DNA from 2 places in the Arthrobacter sp. B0316-1-20 genome. Region 2 is predicted to be linked to the other one. Evidence: riboswitches for the same ligand, from Rfam matches in the RefSeq annotation. Region 2 holds a riboswitch; the other holds the start of a gene.
What was found. A riboswitch is a leader RNA that binds a small molecule or an ion and turns the genes downstream of it on or off. The one in region 2 is predicted to bind S-adenosylmethionine.

Region 1 (3,200 bases), on a different contig from region 2:
AGCGAGCGCACGTCGCCGAGGTTGGCCACATGCGAATGCAGTTCAAGTCCGTCCACAAAACGCTTGCCGGCCTCCAGTCCACCCTTGATCTCGAACGACACGATGGCACCGGTGCCCTTCGGACCGTACTTACGTCCGCGCTCGTACCAGGGGCTCGACGGCAGGCCGAGGTACGCAACGGAAGCAACGTCGTCGTGCGCTTCGAGGAACTCCGCCACCTTCTGCGCGTTGGCCACGTGCCGCTCGACCCGCAGGCTCAGCGTCTCAAGGCCTTGGGCGATCAGGAAGGCATTGAACGGGGAAATGGCAGAGCCCAGATCGCGCAGCAGCTGCACGCGGGCCTTGAGGATGTAGGCGAGGTTGGCGCCAAGCGCACTTCCGAAACCCAGGTCGCGGGCGAAGACCAGGCCGTTGTAGGTGTCGTCCGGAGTGTTGAAGCCCGGGAATTTCTCCGGATCGGCAGCGAAATCGAAGGTGCCGGCGTCCACGATCACGCCGCCGATGGCTGTCCCGTGACCCCCGAGGTACTTGGTGGCCGAGTGGAGCACAATGTCGGCCCCCCACTCGATCGGGCGAATCAGGTACGGGGTTGCGAGCGTGTTGTCGACGATCAGCGGCACGCCGTTCTCGTGCGCGATGCTGCTGACGGCCTCCAAGTCCAGCACGTCCTGGCGCGGGTTGGAGACCACCTCGCCGAAGAACGCCTTGGTGTTCGGCTTCACGGCGTCGCGCCACTGCTGCAGGTTGTCCGGATCCTCAACGAACGTCACTTCGATGCCGAACTTGGGCAGCGTGGTGCGCAGCAGGTTGTACGTACCGCCGTACAGGCTGGGGCTGGCTACGATATGGTCGCCGGCCTCGGCCAGGTTCAGGATGGAGAACGTGGACGCAGCCTGGCCGGAGGCCAGCAGCAGTGCGCCGACGCCGCCTTCCAGGTTGGCGATCCGGGTTTCCACAGCCTCGCTCGTCGGGTTGCCGATCCGGGTGTAAATGGGCGCCAGTTCGGACAGGGCGAAGCGGTCCGCGGCGCTCTGCGCGCTGGGGAACACGAACGACGTGGTCTGGTAGATCGGCAGCGCGCGGGCGCCGGTGGCGGCATCCGGCTCCTGGCCGACGTGGATTTGACGGGTTTCAAAGGACCAGTCTGCATTGGACATGGTGCAACTCCTTCAACGGAAGGGGTCATCCGGGATCCGGCCGTGCCGGTATATCCGTCCCGGGTGTGACCCGCGCTTGCGCACCGCCTTGTGGCGGCTGCCTGGTCTTCACCCGGGGCACCCCACCGCGGTTGGAGGGTTGCCGGCCAGCAAACCGGGGTTTCACGCTGGCACTCATGACCTGCGTCCAGTCTCGGCGGAGAGACCGGCGGGCCGCAACAATATGACATCTTGTGACCGCCTGCGGTGCTCACTTCCCTGCCTCACCGGGGACACGAACAAACCCTTGGCTGTCAAGGGCTAGCGTGAAGAACCACCACGAAAACACAGTGACTTAGGTCACCCTAAGTCGAGCACGGGTTCACAAAGTGCCAAGATATGCCTATGCGCTTCGACCACGTTTCTTATGCTGTTGAGCCCGACGGCCTGGCTGCCACCTCAGAGCGGATTTCCAAAGCTCTGGGTATCGACGCAGTCAAGGGCGGGGTGCATCCCCGCTTCGGCACCCGCAATATGATCTTCCCCCTGACTGACCATCACTACCTGGAAGTCGTGGAGGTCCTGGACCACCCCGCGTCCGACAAGGCCCCCTTCGGCCAAGCCGTGCGTGCCCGGTCCGAAGCCGGCGGTGGCTGGATGGGCTGGTGCGTGGAAGTGGACGATCTGACCCCGTTCGAAGAGCGGCTGGGCCGTCATGCGGTCCCCGGGAACCGAAAGTTTCCGGACGGGCAGGAATTGAGTTGGCAGCAAATCGGCATCAAGGGCCTGATCGCCGACCCGCAGGTCCCCTACATGCTGCGCTGGGATGACGGCACCGAGGCGCTCCACCCGTCCAACGCGCGCCCCGCAACCGTCAAGCTGATCGGCCTGACCATTGCCGGATCCTCGGAACGCGTGGCCGACTGGCTGGGCACCCCGGTGGATGCCCTTCTCGACGACGTCAAGGTTGCCTGGACCGCGCCGAACGGCACGCCCGGCATCATGTCGGTCCGCTTCGAAACCGCGAACGGCATCGTCGAACTCTAAAGTTCTGGTCCCGGCTGGACGGTACCAAGGATCGCGTTTTTGCAGGGGCTCCCATTTCGGCCTCTTGCGCCACCGTGGGTGGGAGCAAGAGGCGGAACGGGAGCCTTTGGCATGTCCGGTAGGGAACCGCCGGATTCCCGCGGGGTGGGCGGGGCGGTTTAGGTCCCGATGCCGATGGCCGGACCCACCAGCGCATACCCGACAAAGCCCGCGATATCCAGCAGTGCATGAGCAATCACCAGCGGCATCACCCGCTTGACCTTCGTGTAGACGTACCCGAATATCAGCCCCATCAGGAAGTTCCCGATGCCCGGCCCGATCCCCTGGTACAGGTGGTAGGTCCCGCGCAGGGCGGCGCTGACGAAGATTGTGGTCCAGATCCCCCAGCCGAACTTGGCGAACCGGTTGAAGAGGTAGCCCAGCATGACCACCTCTTCGAGGATGGCGTGGCGCAGGGCGGACAGCACCAGCACCGGCACGGTCCACCAGTATTCGTCCAAGGCCGCGGGGACAATGGCGGTGGTGATCCCCAGCGCCCGGCCGGCGGCATAGACGACCAACGTGCCGGCCCCCATCACCAGCGCCAGCAGGAAGCCCAGACCGAAGTCCACCTTGGGCCGGGAGAAGGTAAATCCGATCGAGCGGAAGGCCGATTGGCCGGGCGAGGTCATGAGGAGCAGCACCAAGGCCACCGGCACCAGCGCAAAGCAGATGCCGAGCATCTGGTAGACGAAATCGAAGATTTCCCGCTGGTTCAGTACCGGGTTCAGCTTGGTGGTTTGCGAGGCCAGCGGCGCGCGGGTCATCTTCTCCAGCAAGTTCACCACGGCGTAGACCGCCGACTGCCCCAGCGAAACTCCGAGCACAATGAGCACTTCCGCCCGGTAGTAGCTCAAGGTGCGCGGTGCACTCGCGGTGACCACCTTCTGCTTGTCCATAGCCTCCATCTTGCCAAGGGATCCGGGGTCGGAGACAGTCGGAATGGATCCGCGTTCCACCCTCCCCCCGCCGCTGCAT
Region 2 (3,200 bases):
ACCAAGATGCCCTCGCGCAGCAGTTCGTCCACGGTGTCTTCGCCGACCAGATGCTGCAACGATAGTCGGCGCAGGGCAGCCTTTTCGTAGTTGGCATAGTGGTAGATGTGCAGGCCGGGGTGGAGGCGCCGCCGTTCGGACACGTAATCCAGGAAGTCCGCCAGCGCTTTGCGTTCGCCCGCTCGGCTGTGCGCCCAGAAGGGTTTGAACGGCGCGGGGCCGCCAGCGGCCGGCGGGTTTTCCACCACGCCGAAAAGGTATTCCAGCCCCCAGATCCCGTCGTCGTCCTGCCAGAGCGGGTCGCCTTCGAAGTCGAAGAAGATATCGCCCGGGTCCGGGGCGGGCAGCCGCGCGAGGGTGTGCTGTTCCAGTACGCGGTAGGCAACGGTGTGTTCGGCACCGTCCTTGCGGAAGGTGACTTGCCCGTCCGGCTGGGCGGTGCCCGTTTGCATGCGGGCCTGGTCCCGCAGCCGGGCCAGCGCACCGTCGGGCGCTTCGCCTGCCGGCAATTCCAGCGCCGCCAGTTGATCGATGGTGCGAATTCCGGCCGCCTGGAGTTTGCGGCGGCGGGACGTGCTCATGCTAGCCACCAACACCAGATCGCGGTGCAGCTCAACCTGTTCCGCACAGTAGTCGCAGCGGCCGCACGCCTTGATCCGTTCGTCTCCCCAATGGACAGCTGCCGGCTGTCCCCGGTGCCCGGCGACCAGGTCCAGGAACCGGCCGCGGCGTTCGCGGAAGACCGGCAGCAGGTCGGTCAGGCTGTGGTCGCTGTGCCGGCCGTCGCCGAGCACCAGCGTTACCGTCGGAGCCGTGCCGATGCCCGCCTGGAGGAGCTGGTCGCCGTAGGCCGCCAGCTGCAGCAGCGCGGTGACCTTAGCGTGGCGGGCCAGTTTGGTGTCATAGACGGCGTAAGCCGGGGCACCGCCGTCGTGCTCGGTTTTGACCAGGAAATCAGAGCGCCCATGGAAGCTGCCGTCAAAGAAGGAGGCCTGGAACACCACGTCCGCGCCCGACCGCAGCGCCGCAAGGGATTCGGTATGCTTGGTGCGCAGGTCTTCGCGGGTGTAACTGCGCGTCTCGGCGATCTCCACCACGCCGGAGCCGAACTTGTCGCGAAATTGCTGCAGCACCCGGTGCTCGTGCAGATCGCCCAGCGCCGCGGTGCGCTCAAGCATCTCGTCCCGGCCGAAGTCCGGCACCGGGGAGCGGCCCAGCTTCTCGTCCAGCTTGCGCAACAACTGGTATTCGCACTGGGCGGCGGTGACCAGGTCGGTGGCCGTGTAGACCAGATCCGGGTCAGCCCCGTCGACGTCGGAGTCGAGCAGAAACACCGTGCCTCCTTGCTCACGTTGAAAGGTGCCAACCCGGCCGGCGGCGGGTCCCCCCAACGATATCCCGCCGCCGACCGGTGCCTGCCGGCAATCAAAGGTCTATCAGCCGACACGGACAGTTTCGGATGGTTGTGCCGGGATGGTCGCTAACATGCGCCGGGGCGGCCACCACAAGTGGGGAGGTGGAACGTTACGGTCCCTGTTACGCGGTGTGACCGCGGTCTCTGACATTTGGCACGCGGACTGGCTAAAGTGGCAACAGCTTCAAGAATTGTGGCCGCCAAGCTCCGACTTTGGCCACATACCAACCCCACGCTCGTTGGGTGGTTCGGATGACGAAGCGGCCTGCATCAGCCACTGGCTACCGGTGCGGGCAAGAGCACCCGAAAGGACTCGGCGCCCGGCGCCGGCTGTCATGGAAACCCTTGAATCTCCGCAACTTCAGGTCTTGAGTCTGGCCGACTACGAGCAGGTCTCCGCAGCGAGGGAAGCCTTTGTGGATTTCCTGCTGGAAGCGTCACTGCAAACCCGGGGGCAGCAGCGCGCCGTCGCCGCGGCCCGATGACAGGCAGGACCGGCCCGGCAGCGCCAGCGGCCAGCGTCGTACCTTCACCAGCGGCCAGCTCCGGGCCGGCGCCCGGCCCCGCTTCGTCGCCCGGCGAGGCCTCCGCCGGGAGGCGTGCCCGCGGGTTGCTGTTGGACACCGATGTGGTCGCCGAGCTCAGGCGGGAGAACCCGGACCCCGCCGTCGTGGACTTCCTGCAGAGGCGCCGCCGCTCGCGCGTCTACATTTCAGCGCTGACGCTGGGGGAGCTGCACGCGCTCAGCACCCAGGACAGCGCGCTGGCCGGGCGTGCCGACACCTGGCTGGGCGAGCTGACCGAGCGGTTCGCCGCCTACATCCTGCCGGTGGACCTGCAGGTGGCCGAGGCCTGGGCGCCTCTGGCGATCCAGGACGTGCCGGCCGTCGAGTCGCTGATCGCCGCCACGGCAGTGAAGCATTGCCTGACCGTGGTGTCCGGCAACGCCGAAGGCTACCGCCGGCTGTCGGTTGAGGCATGCGACCCGTGGAAGTCGACCCGGGCCTCATAGAACCGGTAAAGAAGCGCCCACGGCCGGCACCACGAAAACGTCCGTCGGGCCACCGCCTGTGAATATATCCGGTATGCAAACGGCCACAGTCGCGCCGCTAATTCCCGCCCAACGGAGCCATCGCGGCGCCGAACGGTTCCCCGTGTGGCTCCTTCGGTGATTTACTGACCGGGCGTTCTGAACGCGTGAGAAACTAAACGGGGTCCGGTGACGGGCGGCACGCGTGCCGCCCGTTTTCTGCGGACAAGCTCCATTTAAGGTAAGGAATACATGGCTCATGGCCACTGAGAACAACGCCCCGGGCGCGCTGGATGCCGCTGCGCGGGTGGACAACGACGGCGGCGCTCCCGCCAAGTGGAAGATCGTCGGTCCCGGCCTCGTCGTGGCGGCCACCGGCGTCGGTGCCGCGGATATGGTCGCCACTTTGGTGGCCGGTTCCCGTTACGGCTACGGCCTGTTCTGGGCGGTGATCGTCGGCGTCATCCTGAAGATCATTCTGGTCGAAGGCGCCGGGCGGTTCTCGCTGGCGACCGGCAAGACGATCTTTGAGGGCTGGCGCTCGCTGGGCCGTTGGACCACCTGGTATTTCGGTCCCTACATCATGATCTGGGGCTTCGTATACGGCGCCACCGCAATGTCGTCGGCAGCGCTGCCGCTGGCCGCGGTGTTCCCGGTGCTGCCGCTATGGGCTTGGGCCATCCTGATGGGCCTGGCCGGTTTCGTCATGGTCTGGTTCGGCAAGTACGCCATGTTCGAGAAGATCACCGCCTTCTT

Region 1: another riboswitch for S-adenosylmethionine. It lies ahead of AC5RW2_RS29670 (bifunctional o-acetylhomoserine/o-acetylserine sulfhydrylase); the one in region 2 lies ahead of AC5RW2_RS13505 (PIN domain-containing protein).

What each region holds. Positions count from the first base shown of each region.
Region 1 is NZ_JBNHHC010000026.1:25,554-28,753, forward strand. Features, by position in the region: gene AC5RW2_RS29670 (bifunctional o-acetylhomoserine/o-acetylserine sulfhydrylase) at 1-1,157, opposite strand, end outside; SAM riboswitch class IV at 1,225-1,339, opposite strand; gene AC5RW2_RS29675 (VOC family protein) at 1,542-2,183, shown strand; gene AC5RW2_RS29680 (CPBP family intramembrane glutamic endopeptidase) at 2,342-3,121, opposite strand.
Region 2 is NZ_JBNHHC010000007.1:103,246-106,445, forward strand. Features, by position in the region: gene AC5RW2_RS13500 (TM0106 family RecB-like putative nuclease) at 1-1,334, opposite strand, end outside; SAM riboswitch class IV at 1,597-1,720, shown strand; gene AC5RW2_RS13505 (PIN domain-containing protein) at 2,025-2,426, shown strand; gene AC5RW2_RS13510 (Nramp family divalent metal transporter) at 2,704-3,200, shown strand, end outside.